2 regions of the Serratia sp. D1N4 genome follow, and region 1 is predicted to be linked to the other one. Evidence: predicted binding sites of a transcription regulator. Region 1 holds the regulator's gene; the other holds the start of a gene.
What was found. Region 1 encodes ArgR, which controls arginine synthesis, uptake and breakdown. Its sites were predicted from a motif close to ANTGAATAAAAATACANT; they were not measured.
Positions count from the first base shown of each region.

Region 1 (8,050 bases):
CTTATTGACCAAAGAGAAGATAAAACGAAAGCCGCACTGAAAACACTTGGCCGCAGGAATACGGTGTTTGTGAAACACTTCACACAATGATTCGCGTTACTTGTTCTGCTCGGCAATCCACGCCAACAGGCTTCCGACGCCTTCGCGCATCAGGAATGCCATCACCTGCGCCCGCTCGCTGTCTGACAGGTGGTAGTAATATTCAATCCAGACCGCCAAAGGATCCTGCCGTTCCACCTCATAGGCCGCCGGTTCTTCCCGCAGTACCAACAATTTCCTCACGCCAGTCGGCAGGCTGTCGATATGATACTCCAACGCCTTTCCCTGCACGCCTTTACGACGGCGGCTGACCCAGCCTTCGCGCCGAGCCATCAGATTGATTCCCTGTGTAGAAGAAGGTAATCCTGCGATGCCTGTAAGCTCCTTGGCAGCAAACCACTCGTTTTTCATAGCCATTATCTCTGGACAATAGTGTGGCAAGACAAATTTTTCAGAAACCATAAGATGTTTTTTAGAAACTTAGTGGTATTCTTGTTTCTGAATAAGCGCTTCATGTTGTTCAAACGATTAATTCTGACCTGTTAGTTATACCACTAACAGAACTTTCTCTAATCAAAAAAGGAATGTAAACATGAATTCACGGAACCCAGACTGGCATCCAGCAGACGTAATAGCGGCATTAAAGAAGAGAGGGACGACATTGGCAGCGGTTTCACGCGAGGCAGGGCTAAGCTCATCCACCCTCGCCAATGCGCTGTCACGCCCCTGGCCGAAAGGAGAATGGCTGATTGCCGACGCATTGAATGTTCATCCTGCGGAAATTTGGCCAAGCCGGTATTTTGATCCGCACACGCAGCGTCTGCTGGATCGAAAAAGTCGTATCAAATCATGAGACAAATAAAAAAGCCGCCGGACTGTTGTTCCGGCGGCTTTTGTAAAGCTAATCGAACTGGCGCTATCAGTTATTGATAAATTTTTCGCCCAGTTCGATATCTTTGTGCAGCACGTCCAGCATTTCGTTCAGCGCTTGTTGTTCGAACGCGCTCAAAGCACCGATGTCTTTACGTTCTTCAACACCGTTTTTACCTAACAGCAGTGGCTGTGCGAAGAAGCGGGCATACTTGCCATCACCTTCAACATAAGCACATTCCACCACGCCTTTCTCGCCGCTCAGCGCACGCACCAGAGACAAACCGAAGCGCGCAGCCGCCTGGCCCATAGACAGGGTTGCTGAACCGCCACCGGCTTTAGCTTCAACCACTTCGGTACCCGCATTCTGGATACGCTTGGTCAGATCAGCCACTTCCTTCGCGGTAAAGCTCACGCCAGGGATCTGCGACAGCAGTGGCAGAATGGTCACACCAGAGTGGCCACCGATGACCGGTACTTCCAGCTCTTCCGGCTTTTTGCCTTTCAGCTCAGCCACGAAGGTGTTGGAACGGATAATATCCAGCGAGGTGACGCCAAACAGTTTGTTCTTGTCGTAAACACCGGCTTTCTTCAGCACTTCTGCGGCAATCGCTACCGTGGTATTCACCGGGTTGGTGATGATACCAATGCAGGCTTTCGGGCAGGTTTTAGCCACTTGCTCGATCAGGTTACGCACGATACCGGCATTCACATTAAACAGATCTGAACGATCCATACCAGGCTTACGAGCAACACCGGCAGAAATCAGCACCACATCGGCACCGTGCAGCGCAGGAGTTGCATCTTCACCACTGAAGCCTTTAATTTTAACTGCGGTTGGGATGTGGCTTAAGTCAACGGCAACGCCTGGGGTAACAGGGGCAATGTCGTAGAGGGTGAGTTCAGAACCTGAAGGAAGCTGGGTTTTGAGTAGAAGGGCGAGGGCCTGGCCGATACCGCCAGCAGCACCGAGAACTGCAACTTTCATCCTATACTCCTTTATTATCTTAAATATAAAAGCGCCGTGAATTCTTTGGTCTCGGACCTTAATTTATTACACCTTTAAAAACAACCTATTAACAGTCGGTTTTAGAGCTGGCGCAATAAAATGGCCGATGTCGCGATCATTTTAGATTAAATAGCTTACGCATTAAGGGCATAGCGCACACTAATCGAAAATAGTGCGAGGTTCTTCACGGGCGAGTTAACCGGCGGTTACATTACACCCTTACATAACATCAGAACAACATCATTTTAATAACATTTTCTTTACCGGGGAGCTGACTCGTTTCCCACGCCCAACGGGCATATTCATGAGGTGCGGATTTTGTTAAAATCCCGGCCCTTCCTTATTTTCCGCGCATTACTCTTTTATCTTGGCACGTCAATATTGCATAAAAATTCATTTATATGCATAATAATGACATCCATTGTCAACATTCCACGGTGCAGAATGCGTAATCCCGCAAAGCAGGAAGATCTGATCAAAGCGTTCAAGGCGTTATTGAAAGAAGAAAAATTCAGTTCTCAAGGCGAGATCGTTTTAGCGCTGCAAGAAGAAGGCTTCGAGAACATTAACCAATCCAAAGTGTCTCGCATGCTGACCAAGTTCGGCGCGGTGCGCACACGCAATGCCAAAATGGAGATGGTGTATTGCCTTCCGGCGGAACTCGGTGTGCCCACCACCACCAGCCCGCTGAAGAATCTGGTGCTGGATGTCGATCACAATGATGCCATCGTGGTGATCCATACCAGCCCAGGCGCCGCACAGTTAATTGCGCGCTTGCTGGATTCCCTGGGCAAATCCGAAGGGATCCTCGGCACTATCGCCGGTGATGATACGATCTTCGTCACCCCCGCCAGCACGTTTACCGCACGCCAACTGTTTGAAGCCATTCTTACGTTGTTCGAACAAGAACTGTGATGCTATTCCGTTAACAAAATAGGGCTGACGGCCGTATTTTGTTAACGTTCTCTCGCCATAACGCTCGCACCTCGACCTACTCCCCCACGTTTAAAACTGCTTCTTTACCGACTTACAGCACATTTCAATGACATTCTCGCGTGAGCAATCAGTAGTATCTGTGATATTCCGCACTTTTAGTCAAAAGCACTTAGCCTGTTGAAATTACATAAATTTAACATCAACTGCTCATTTTATCATCGCCTTTTATTCCATTAGATTCTTAAAAATAGTGATGAACGAATAAAGTTTCACTATAAATTGTTAGCGGGCTATTAATTTTTGTAGTTACTAGATGTATACTCATTTTCGTGACGTAAATCACAGTTCATTGGAACTGATAAAAGAATACAAAGAGGATTAATCATGAAAATTAAAACCACCATTGCAGCAATCAGCCTTCTCTCTATGCTTTCTTTTGGCTCTTTTGCAGCACAATCCATTGATGCATCGCAGGCCGAAAAATTGCAATCCGTAGGTACCATCACCGTCAGCGGTGTCGGTGCAGCGCCTTCAGATATCCGTCAGGCGCTGTCTGCCAAAGCCGATGCCAAAGGGGCAACCGCGTATCGTGTGATCGAAGCACGCAACGAAGGTAACTTCCACGCCACTGCTGAAATTTACAAGTAATCACTAAGAAAACGCATTTGCTGAACTGCCCTCGTCACTGCCACTGCCGAGTTCTGAGATAAATGCCGTTTTCCTAGAAAACCTCGTCGTCCTATTCAACGAACCCTATTGCCCTCGCTCGCGAGGGCTTTTTTATCGGCGTAAAAAAGGCCGCTTTCGCGGCCATAACGTGATAGATGAGAGAAGTCTCTTCAGTAGGCTTCTTTCGGCTCGGCCTTTTTAGCCAAAGCCGCCAGCAGTTTGTCATGAATACCGCCAAATCCGCCGTTGCTCATCACCAGAATATGGTCACCTGGCTGCGCCGTTTTGACGATCATCTCCACCAGCGTCTCGAGATCGGCACTCCAATGCGCCGCTTGCACACAGGCATCAGCCACTTCGGCTACCTGCCAAGGAATGTGATGCGGCTGGAACAGGAACACTTCATCAGCGCGCCCCAACGAAGGGGCCAGATCGTTTTTGCTGATCCCCATCTTCATGGTGTTGGAACGGGGCTCCAATACCGCCAGAATACGTGCGGTGCCCCCCACTTTGCCACGCAGCGCGGCCAACGTGGCAAGAATAGCGGTAGGATGATGGGCAAAATCATCATAGACCGTCACGCCGTTGGCTTCGCCACGCAGTTCCAGGCGACGGCGAGCATTGATGAAATCACCCAACGCGCGGCAGGCATCGGCGGGTTGTACGCCGACGTGACGGGTTGCCGCAATCGCCATCAGGCCATTATGCATATTGTGTTCACCCACTAGCGCCCAGTTAACCTCACCGACCTTATCGCCATTGAGGAAAACCTCGTAATGGCTGGCATCTGGGGTCAACTTGTGCGCGCGCCAGGCCCCCTCTTCGCCGACCAATTCCTGCTCACTCCAGCATCCCATCGCCATCACCTGTTTCAGATGCGCGTCATTGTCCGGCAGAATGATTTTGCCTTTCCCCGGTACCAGGCGCACCAGGTGGTGGAACTGCTTCTGGATCGCTTTCAGATCGTCAAAAATGTCAGCATGATCGAATTCCAGATTGTTCATGATCAGCGTACGCGGGCTGTAATGCACAAACTTGGAGCGTTTGTCGAAGAAGGCACAATCGTATTCATCAGCCTCGATAACAAAGAACGGGCTGCCACCGAGACGGGCAGAAACATCGAAGTTACCGGGCACGCCACCAATCACAAAACCCGGCTGATAGCCGCAGGCTTCCAGGATCCAGGTCGCCATCCCGGCGGTGGTGGTTTTACCGTGCGTACCGGCCACCGCCAACACCCAACGATCGCGTAGCACCTGATCGTGCAACCACTGCGGACCAGAAACATAAGGAATGCCACGTTCCAACACCGCTTCCACACAAGGATTTCCACGGGTCATCGCGTTGCCGATAATCACCAGATCCGGTACAGGATCCAACTGTGCCGGATCGTAACCCTGGATCAGATCGATCCCCTGATTTTCCAGCAGCGTGCTCATCGGAGGATAAACGTTGGCATCTGAGCCGGTAACCTCATGTCCAAGCGAACGCGCCAGCATTGCCAGCCCACCCATAAAGGTGCCGCAGATCCCAAGAATATGTATGCGCATTAGGTTTCTCATTTGAGTGCATCGATTTAGTGCTTATTCTAACGCTCAGAATCGCCTAGAAGAAATGGATTTGCCTATGAATGGCGTAATGCTTTGGGCTACACTGGCTGACGATAAACGTTGGCGGTTTGTTAACAAACCGCTATCCATCCGTAGATTCAGGGATTGTGTCATGAAAACGTTAGGCGAATTTATCGTCGAGAAACAGCACGACTTCTCTCACGCCACTGGCGAGCTGACTGCACTACTTTCTGCAATTAAACTGGGCGCCAAAATCATCCACCGTGATATCAACAAGGCCGGTTTGGTTGATATTCTGGGTACCAGCGGCATTTCCAACGTCCAAGGCGAGGTTCAGATGAAACTGGACCTGTTCGCCAACGAAAAACTGAAAGCAGCACTGAAAGCACGCGGTGAAGTCGCGGGTATCGCTTCTGAAGAAGAAGACGATATCGTCATATTCGACGGCGAGCGGGCTGAAAATGGCAAGTATGTGGTGCTGATGGATCCATTGGACGGTTCGTCCAACATTGATGTCAACGTCTCAGTCGGTACGATTTTCTCGATCTATCGCCGTATCACACCGATCGGTATTCCTGTTACCGAAGAAGACTTCCTGCAGCCTGGCAGCGCTCAGGTTGCTGCCGGTTACGTAGTGTACGGCTCATCCACCATGCTGGTGTACACCACCGGTTATGGCGTACATGCCTTTACTTACGATCCGTCTCTGGGGGTGTTCTGTCTCTCTCACGAGAAAGTGCGCTACCCGGAAAAAGCCTGTATGTATTCCATCAACGAAGGTAACTACATCAAGTTCCCACTCGGGGTGAAAAAATACATCAAATACTGCCAAGAGCAGGATGAAGCGACGCAGCGCCCTTACACCTCACGCTATATCGGTTCACTGGTTGCCGACTTCCACCGTAACCTGCTGAAAGGCGGTATCTACATTTATCCAAGCACCGCCAGCCACCCGCAAGGCAAGCTGCGCCTGCTGTATGAATGCAACCCGATGGCGCTCCTGGCTGAACAGGCCGGTGGCAAAGCCAGCGACGGCAAAAGACGCATTCTGGATATCGTGCCGGAAAAACTGCACCAGCGTGCCCCGTTCTTCGTGGGGACTAAGTCGATGGTAGAACAAGCAGAGTGCTTTATCGCCGAGTTCCCAGACGAATAAGCCCTTTTCGGTTTTCCTGGCAGCGAGATAACTGCTGCCAGGATCCATTGCCTTGCCCACCAAAATCTCTGACCCTATGTATCATCCGCTGTCAGCTTGCCGGAGCGCTGAAAACACGCTGTTGTATCCGGTTAACATCAACATCGCTCAGGTAGCGCGCAATGCCGCCATAATAGCTTTCGTGATAGCCGTATTCTGGTTTTCGCAATTCAGCCAGCACATCCGCTTTAGCAGCATGTTCAAACACCAACCGATACATCGCCACAATCAGCCCGGTACGATCGCTGCCGTGCCAGCAGTGAACCAGCATCGGCTTCTGGGCAAAGCGAATTTCCCGCAGCGCACTGACCACGATGTCATCATTGATAACCGCAGCGTTCATCGGCACCCGGCGCAGTACCAGATGTGTTCCCTTCGCTTCGCTGCCATCATCATTCCACTGACGAAGGTTGAGAACCGTTTTGATGCCGCTCTGCTCCAACGCCTGCATTTGCGCGGAGTCAGGCTGGGCAGAACGGTATAAATCCGCGGAAACCTGATGGTAGTTTTGAGGCAGGCCGAGAGCCGTGGCGTTAACGACCTGGCTACACATCAAGAGGGCTGACACTGCCAGTAATTGCACGTGGTAATATAAGTTCGAATTTCTTTTCTTTCCGCTGCGCTGCAACCTATCAATCATGACCAAACTCCCTTATCGGTTCTGTGGGTGCTTAATATACCTATACTTGGCGTATTTGACAGCGGGGGACACTGTGGCGAGCGGCCTGTTAACACCATTGGCAACAGAGATAACCCCCTCATACACAGACCAAATGATGCCTTTGCGGCTTAACCGGCGAAGCGAATAGAACGCCGTTGTGTCTGAAAAATCGCAGTACTTTAACAGTGTTTTGGCTATAATTAGCCACCACTCCATTTCTGGTTTGATTAAAGGAAACCGACATGAGCTTGAATCTGGTCCCTGCTGGCAAAGACCTGCCGGAAGACATCTACGTAGTTATCGAAATCCCGGCTAACGCCGATCCGATCAAATATGAAATCGACAAAGACACCGGCGCGCTGTTCGTTGACCGTTTCATGTCCACTGCGATGTTCTATCCGTGCAACTACGGTTACATCAACCATACTCTATCCCTGGACGGTGACCCGGTTGACGTGCTGGTGCCAACGCCATATCCGCTGCAACCTGGCTCAGTGATCCGCTGCCGTCCGGTTGGCGTGCTGAAAATGACTGACGAAGCCGGTGAAGATGCGAAACTGGTTGCCGTACCGCACAGCAAGCTGACCAAAGAATACGATCACGTGAAAGACGTGAACGATCTGCCAGAACTGCTGAAAGCACAGATCACTCACTTCTTTGAGCACTACAAAGATCTGGAAAAAGGCAAATGGGTGAAAGTGGACGGCTGGGCTGATGCTGCTGCCGCTAAAGCTGAAATCGTTGCCTCTTTCGAACGCGCCAAGAAGTAATTCTTGCCCGTTCAGATGAAGAACGCCGCTCATTGAGCGGCGTTTTTTTTACTGCTTTTAGTCTAGGCGCTTCAGCCAGTCACCACACTCAATCCGCGGAAAACCCTCTACGCTGTGCTTATACAGGTAGATCCACGCACTTCCATAAGGTGTCTGAATCAGTTCGCGCTTATAGTCCCTGGTATTACTTTTCAATTCGTCCAGCTCTGCCAGAATCGATGAGTTAATACGATACACTTCGCAATGTACCGTGCCCTCTCCAGGGATTGCAGCCGGGTAATGGCCCAGATTATAAATCTGATAACCATCAAGCTCATGATCACCCAACCA
Region 1 is NZ_CM137274.1:491,159-499,208, reverse strand. Features, by position in the region: gene ACX1CU_RS02135 (DNA-binding protein) at 97-450, opposite strand; gene ACX1CU_RS02130 (helix-turn-helix domain-containing protein) at 632-892, shown strand; gene mdh (malate dehydrogenase) at 959-1,897, opposite strand; gene argR (transcriptional regulator ArgR) at 2,363-2,833, shown strand; gene yhcN (peroxide/acid stress response protein YhcN) at 3,239-3,502, shown strand; gene mpl (UDP-N-acetylmuramate:L-alanyl-gamma-D-glutamyl-meso-diaminopimelate ligase) at 3,694-5,073, opposite strand; gene fbp (class 1 fructose-bisphosphatase) at 5,246-6,250, shown strand; gene ACX1CU_RS02100 (tyrosine-protein phosphatase) at 6,342-6,929, opposite strand; gene ppa (inorganic diphosphatase) at 7,193-7,720, shown strand; gene ACX1CU_RS02090 (gamma-glutamylcyclotransferase family protein) at 7,778-8,050, opposite strand, start outside.

Region 2 (8,050 bases), 160 kb from region 1:
ACCTGTTCATAGGTGGCGGCGCTGGCGTGATCGCCGACGATCTGCAACACCCGATCAACCGGCGATAGCGCCGAAAGCAGAAAGGTGATTAACAGCAGGCCGAACAGGGTCAGCACCAGCGTAAGCAGGCTCTGGGCCAACCCCCAAATATGACGCCGGGAAGGGCTCCCCGGCGTGGGTTTTATTGCTACCGACATGACAATCCTGATTATTTGCTGACGCGATCGTAGTAAACCATATCCGCATTCAGGCCCTGTTGATAGCCCTTCACGTTATCGCGCAGCACCACCTGCGTTTTGGCCTGATCGATAAACACATAAGGCGAACTGCGTTGCAGCTCCTGCTGCATGGCGGTATACAGCGCGCTGCGCTTGGCCGGATCGGCTTCTGCCACCGCCGCCAGCGTTTTCTGGTTCAGCTCTGGGATCTGCCAGCCGTTCAAGCCTGCCACCGTGCTGCTTTTGCCGTCGTTATAGGCAAAGGCGCTGGCGTTGGAGTGCGCGTCGAAGTAATCCGGGATCCACAGGCGGATCGCCGCCTGGTGCTGCTTGGCACGCACGCGCGCATACACCTGGCTGCCCGCCGCAGGCAATAGCTCAAGCTTTACGCCGCCCTGGGCAAAGCTGGCCTGCAACGACTGGGCAATGGTGATAAACGGCGGTTTGTTTTCCACGTCCAGCGTCAGGCTGGCGTTAGCGATCCCGGCTTTTTCCAGGATCGCCTTGGCTTTAGCGGGATCAAAACTGAACGGGTTATCTTCCAGCGCACCCGGCAAACCCACCGGCAGGAAGCTTTGGTGTACGAAGTATTGCCCTTTCAGCAGATCTTTCGTGATGCCCTGATAATCCACCAGATAGCGCGCGGCCTCCCAGAACGCCGGGTTATTCAGCAGCGGATTGGCCTGGTTGCCGCTATTGAACACCAGATAGTTTTGCTCGGCGGAAGGGATTTCCAGCACCTTCACGCCCTGCTGGTTTTTCAGCGCAGCGGTCTGGTCCGGGCCCAGTTCACGCGCCACGTCGGCATCGCCTTGCTGGATCAGCAGGCGGCGCGCGCTGGGGTCTGGCACGTTTTTGATGATGATGTTGCTGAGCAGCGGCTTATCGCCCGGTGAGCTTGGGTTGGCGTCCAGCACTATTGCCTGATGCGGCTGATAAACCCGCATCTTGAACGGGCCGCTACCGGCGGAGTGCATTTTCAGCCAGGCGTTGCCGAAGTCATCGCCTTTCACGTTTTGCTGCACCGCTTTGCTGTCGACGATCGAGGCGATCGGCGTTGAGAGAATATTCAGTGCTACCGCCGGGCTGACGTCCGCCGTCCAGCTCAGTTGCACGGTATGATCGTCGATCTTCTTCAACTGCGTAGCGATATTGTCCGGCTGCCAGCCGAGCACGTTAAGGATAAACGCCGGTGACTTATTCATTTTCACCGCGCGCTGATAAGAGAAAATCACGTCGTCGGCGGTTAGCGGGTTGCCAGAGGAGAACACCGCCTGCGGGCGCAGCTTCACCGTCAGGGTTTTGGCGGCGGCGTCATCCTGCCAGCTTTCTGCCAGCACCGGGATCACCTTGGCCGGGTTGTCGCGATCGGCCTGCACCAGCCGTTGATACAGGCTTGGCACGGTCTGGATGCTGGAAAGCTCGTTGGCTTCTGCCGGATCGAGGCTGACGATATCATCCAGCGATTGGACGACCACCAGCGTATTGGGCGGCGTGGCGGCGAATGCGGCTCCGGAAAGTGCGGCGAGAATAAACAGCGGTAAGGCTTTGGCTTTCATAGACGTTTCCCTTGAGTGTACTGGCAAACCAGAACGGAGAAGAGGTTGTTATCGTTGATTTTTTTACGGTATTTCCACCGCCAAAGTGCCACGGTAGAACGTTCGTAAAAAGCAGGCAAAGGCCAATCTGTTATTTGATATGACAAAAAAGACTATATGACGCGGGGGGAGGGTTTGCTAGATAAACCCCCTCGACCTGAAGGGGTTTGCGAGAGTGTTGCTCTGGGCTAGAGCGTTTTGCTCAATGTGGCGACCATCACCGCTTTAATGGTGTGCAGGCGGTTTTCCGCCTGATCGAACACCACGCTGTGCGCGGATTCGAATACCTCGTTAGTGACTTCCATACCGCCCAGCAGGCCATACTGCTCTGCCATCTGCTTACCCAAGGTGGTTTGATCGTCGTGGAACGCGGGCAGGCAGTGCAGGAATTTCACCTGCGGGTTGCCGGTCAGCTTAACCATCGCCATGTTCACTTGGTAAGGCTTCAACAGGGTAATACGTTCCTGCCACACCTCTTTCGGCTCGCCCATTGAGACCCAAACGTCGGTATACAGGAAATCAGCGCCTTTCACCCCTTCGGCGATCTCTTCCGTCAGCGTGATTTTACCGCCGGTCTGCTGCGCCAGCGCCTGACACTCTGCTACCAGTTCCGCCTGCGGCCAGCAGGCTTTTGGTGCCACCAGACGCAGATCCATCCCCACCAGTGCAGCAGCTTCCAACAGGGTATTGCCCATATTGTTACGTGCGTCACCGATGTAGGCGAACTTCACTTCGCTCAGCGGTTTGTTCGGCATGTGTTCACGCACGGTGAGCAGATCTGCCAGCAGTTGGGTGGGGTGGAACTCGTTGGTCAAGCCATTCCACACCGGTACACCGGCGTGGTTTGCCAGCGTTTCCACCAGGTGCTGGCCAAAACCGCGATACTGAATACCGTCGTACATGCGGCCCAGCACGCGGGCGGTGTCTTTCATCGATTCTTTATGGCCGATCTGGCTGCCGCTTGGGCCAAGATAGGTGACCTGTGCCCCCTGATCGAATGCGGCAACTTCGAAAGAGCATCGGGTACGGGTTGAGTCTTTTTCGAAGATGAGCGCGATGTTTTTGCCTTGCAGGTGGCGGGTTTCCTGGCCTTGCTTTTTGGCCTGTTTTAAATCAGCAGCCAGTTGCAGCAGAGACTGGATCTCGGCAGGAGTAAAATCCATTAACCTCAAAAAGTGACGACTGTAAAAGGGGTTTATCTGGCTCATCTTCGTATATCCCTAACGTTTTAATTGAATTAAAATTCACTTTATATGTATGAATATTCAATTTCAACCCCAAGAAAGAAATCTTTCACGTTTATCATGGCAGCTGTGACATTGGTGTGTGAAAATAGAAGTATTGAAAGCCATTTTATTGAGGATAGAGGCATGGCAAACCGCGAATTGCTGGAAGAACAACGTGAAGAAACCCGCCTGATCATCGAAGAACTGCTGGAAGACGGCAGCGATCCGGATGCGCTCTACACCATTGAGCACCATTTCTCTGCCGAAAAGTTTGAAGTGCTGGAGAAGGCCGCGGTTGAAGCCTTTAAGCTGGGCTACGAAGTGACCGATGCCGAAGAGTTGGAAGTAGAAGATGGCTCACTGGTGATGTGCTGTGACGTGATCAGCGAAGTGGCGCTGAATGCTGAGCTGATCGACAGCCAGGTGGAGCAACTGGTGGCGCTGGCAGAGAAATGCGGCGTTAACTACGACGGTTGGGGCACCTACTACGAAGATCCGAACGGTGAAGACGGTGAGGATGACGAAGAAGACGGCGAATTTATCGATGAAGACGACGACGGTAAGCGCCATTAATTAATCTAAAGGGCCGGGTTCCCGGCCCTTTTCCTGTGTAATCTCAAATGACATACCATTCTCTATTAACCCCAATTCTGAACTTCCTGCATTGTGAAACCCCAGATGGCTGGATTGATGCCGCGCGCCGTCCGGAAAACCTGCCACTGTTGCTGACCGACCATATGGTTTGCGAACTGAAAGCGGCGCAGACCGGCATGTGGCTGATCCGCCGTTATGTGGCGGACAAAGAGAGCGGCGATGCACTGCTGGCACTGCTGCGGCCCTATGAGGCCTTTGTGCATGAGGAGCAGGGCGTGCCGGAAGCTTTATTCCGCCAGAGCGCTTTCACCAAGAAGATCCTGCCAAAAAACGGCTCGGCCTACGGGCAGGATCTGGTGGATAAGATGGTGCTGCTGATTAAGGAAGAGCTGCATCATTTCTCGCAGGTGCTGGAGATCATGCAGGCGCGGCAGATCCGCTATAAAAAGATCACCGCCAGCCGCTATGCCAAAGGCATGATCCGCGAAGTGCGCACTCACGATCCGGCTACCTTGATCGACAAATTAATCTGCGGCGCTTATATCGAGGCCCGCTCCTGCGAGCGCTTCGCTAAGCTGGCGCCGTTTTTGGACGACGAACTTAACCGGTTCTACGTTTCATTGCTGCGTTCCGAGGCGCGCCATTATCAGGACTACCTGACGCTGGCGCAGCAGATCGCCGAGGGGGATATCAGCGAGCGTGTGGCACATTTTGGCCGCATTGAAGCCGAACTGATCCGGTCGCCGGATAATGAGTTCCGCTTTCATAGCGGTGTGCCGGTGGGGTGATGTTTTCCCTGTAGCTCAGGGAAACATGCCTGAGCCAGACAGCCCTCTGACCACGATCAGTTGGTGTTGGGGAAACATTTTCTTCTGCATCCTTCCTCGTTCATACCAAACACAAGTCGCCTGTTTATCATGCAGGCTGACGATCACCATATGGTGGCTATGTTGAGCCTGTCTGACTTGCATGCCTGGTTCTAACATGGTTCACCCTTTCGCTGTAACAGCATGAAATGGAGGTGTTATGCTCCATTCTTCACTGACATAATCATGAATTCATTGGCTTTTTTTAGTGACTCAAGCGTTGGGGTGACTTTCCCATAGACCCGCATACCTTCCAGCATCATAAAAATTCCACTGGCAATAGTTTCTGCCGCAATATCTTGTCTGAAGGTAGCGTCTGCCTGACCTTGGGTGATGATCTGCGTGATTGCCGCCTGAATCTGCGTGAACATGTAATCCACTTTCTGTTTTACTTCTTGGTCTCCGGGCAGTAACTCATTGGCAGCAGCAATAGTGAAACAGCCTCTTTCGCCATCTGGGCCGGTGGAGATCACGGCGCAATAGTCGAGCGTTTCACGCAGGGCATCCTGTGGCGGCAGTGTGGCGGCGCGTGTTCTGAGGCGCATCAGGCCTTCGTCCATGTATTGAGTAAGGGCTGCGAGGAAGATCGCTTTTTTATCAGGGTATAGTTTGTAAATGCTGGCACTAGCCAGACCCGATGCTTTCATGAGGTCGGCAATGGAGGTAGCTCGGTATCCGTTCTGCCAAAAGCAGTCTTTTGCCTGATTAAGAAAAGCTTGCGGATCGAACTCACGTGGGCGCCCAAGATTTTTGCTCATGATTTTCTCGTAAGAGGCAGCATAGTTGCCATCATTGTAGATTGATCAATCTACAAATCAAGGAGAAAAATTTAGCTGTGTTATTGCCTCGTTGAGCAGAGAAGTCAGACAAGTCGTTGTGAGAAAGCGGAAAGTCACGGCAGTAGCGACTTTCCGCCTAGAAAAGTGGCGAGTTAAGCTATTTCACCCAAAATCAAATCCACTGCCTTTTCCGCCAGCATAATGGTCGGAGCGTTGGTGTTGCCGCTGGTGACCTGCGGCATGACCGAGCAGTCCACCACCCGCAGGCGTTCAAAGCCGTGTACCCGTAGTTGCAGATCGGTCACCGAGTCTTCGCTGCTCTGGCCCATGCGGCAACTGCCTACCGGGTGATAGACCGTCTTGCAGAAGTTACGCACGAACTCCTCCAACTGCGCTTCGTCGTTGGTCCACTGTGGCTGCGGCATCAGCAGATCTTTAATCAGCGGTTTAAGGGCGGCGGTTTGCAAAAAGCGCAGGCCAAATTTAACAGCGCGAATGCTACCGGCCAGATCGTCCGGGTGGCCAAGGTAGTTGGCCTGTAGCTTGACCGGATCGCTTGGGTTGCGGCTGCGCAATTGCACTTGGCCGCGTGCTTTGGGCTGTAAATAGCCGACTTTCAGCGTCATGCCGTGGATCGCTGGCAGTGGTTCGCCGGGTACGTCGTCCCAACTGTCCAGCAGCGGCAGGAAGTGGATCTGCACGTCTGGCCGACCATCGCCGAGGCTGTCGGTAAAGGCGGCACCTTCAAGCACGTTGGAGCTCAGCACGCCGCTGCGGAACGCCAGCCACTCGGCACCGTGGCGCAGCGCCTGCAAACCGCGATCGGCACCGAACAAACTGACAGGCTCGCGCATGCTGACGTTGATCGACATATGCAGATGATCGTGGAAGTTCTTGCCCACCGGCAGATCTGCCAGGGGCGTAATGCCTAAGGATTCGAGATGTTGGCGGGGACCAATACCGGACAGCATCAGGATCTTCGGTGAACCGACTGCGCCAGCGCTGAGGATCACTTCTTTACTGGCTTGTGCGGTGATTTCACTGCCGCCGTTCTGGCTGTAAACCACACCGGTTGCCACGTTGCTTGCGAAAGTGACGCGGTGCACCAAGGCATTGAGCTTCACTACCAGCCGTGAGTTATCACGCACCGATTTCAGGTAGGTGCGTGCGGTGCTGGCGCGTTCGCCTTTGTGGGTGGTGGTCTGGTAGAAACCGACGCCGTGTTGGCTTTCGCCGTTGAAGTCGTTGCGGTAGGGCAGGTTCAGTTCCTGGCCAGCGCGGATAAACGCCATGCTGAGCGGGTGCCGATAGCGATTCTCACTGACCGGCAGCAGTCCGTCACTGCCGTGATAGCCATCGGACAGGCTTTCGTTGGCCTCGGCGCGTTTAAAATAGGGCAACACGTCCTGATAACCCCAGCCGGTGCAGCCGAATTTTTTGGCCCAATCGTCGTAATCCTGTTTTTGACCGCGAATATAAATCATGCCGTTCACCGAACTGCTGCCACCCAGCACCTTGCCCTGGGCGATCTGCATACGGCGGTTGTTGGCATGGGGTTCTGGCTCGGTTTCATACGGCCAGCTTTTTTTGGCGATGATCTTGGCTACCCCAGCGGGCATCTTGATAAACAGATTATTGTCGTCGCCACCGGCCTCCAGCAGCAGAACACGCGCCTGAGTACGGCGGATCAACTGTGCTGCCAGCACGCAGCCCGCTGAGCCTGCGCCGACAATGATGTAATCGAAGGTATTTTCCGACATAAGTGTTCCCTGTGCGTGATGGCTGGTTATTGCAGAGTAGCGCAGCAGGATTGGTGGTCAATTTGTGATCGTTAATTTATTAACGAATATCACAATAATTTTACATTATGGATTAAAGGCTCAGCTTATATGTTTGAAATATAAAAATGTGATGGTTTTTGTTGAGTGATGTTGATGTTAATAAATTTTCAATATGCAGATGCCAAGCCGATTCCCCTCACCCCGGCCCTCTCCCCGAGGGAGAGGGAGTTGGAACGGTGTTATCGTCAGGCGCAGGAGTAAGGCTGTGGCACGTTAAGTCCCCTATCCCTGTGGGAGAGGGTTAGGGTGAGGGGCTGCGAAGGTTACAGCGTTTTCAGCATGGTAACTTCGCAGTCGCCGTGGCCGGTGCAGCCCATAGCGTGATTGATATGCTCGAAACCGAGATGCTCATACAGGCCGATCGCCTGTTGCAGAGTGGCGGTGGTTTCTAAATAACAGCAGCGGAACCCTTGTTGGCGGGCAAACTCCAGCGCCTGTAGCGCCAGGCGTTTTGCCAGGCCTTTGCCGCGCAATTCCGGCAGGAAATACATTTTCTGTAATTCGCAAACGTCGGCTTCGCCGCCTTGCAGTGGCGCAATGCCGCCGCCGCCGGCAATCTGACCCTCTATCTCCACCACCCAGTAGGCGCTACGTGGCTGGCTGTAGATCTGGTATAACGCGTCCAGATTGGGGTCGGAAACGGTGTAGCCTTTATCCGCCGTCAAGCCGTGCTCGGCGGAGACTTCGCGAATGACGTGAGCAATAGCGGCATTATCTTCAGCCGTTATTGGGCGCACCAGAAGACGCACTGGGGTTGCTGTTGTCATGTTTATACTCGCCATTGAGAGAAACCCTGGAAGGTTACGGAATTTTGTTGTTATTACGGAATGGGCCGCATTAATACTTTGTAATACCATTTAAGGCTGACCCTTGGCAATGGTGATAAAAAAACAGCGGGGAAAATACCCGCTGTTTTTGATCGGTTTGC
Region 2 is NZ_CM137274.1:655,251-663,300, forward strand. Features, by position in the region: gene ACX1CU_RS02780 (ABC transporter permease) at 1-197, opposite strand, end outside; gene ACX1CU_RS02785 (ABC transporter substrate-binding protein) at 209-1,777, opposite strand; gene argF (ornithine carbamoyltransferase) at 2,005-3,024, opposite strand; gene rraB (ribonuclease E inhibitor RraB) at 3,187-3,615, shown strand; gene miaE (tRNA isopentenyl-2-thiomethyl-A-37 hydroxylase MiaE) at 3,663-4,424, shown strand; gene ACX1CU_RS02805 (TetR/AcrR family transcriptional regulator) at 4,661-5,260, opposite strand; gene ACX1CU_RS02810 (GMC family oxidoreductase) at 5,434-7,041, opposite strand; gene ACX1CU_RS02815 (GNAT family N-acetyltransferase) at 7,386-7,889, opposite strand.
Region 2: argF (ornithine carbamoyltransferase) is a predicted target of ArgR. The motif match lies at 3,048-3,065, and genes of this name have one in related genera.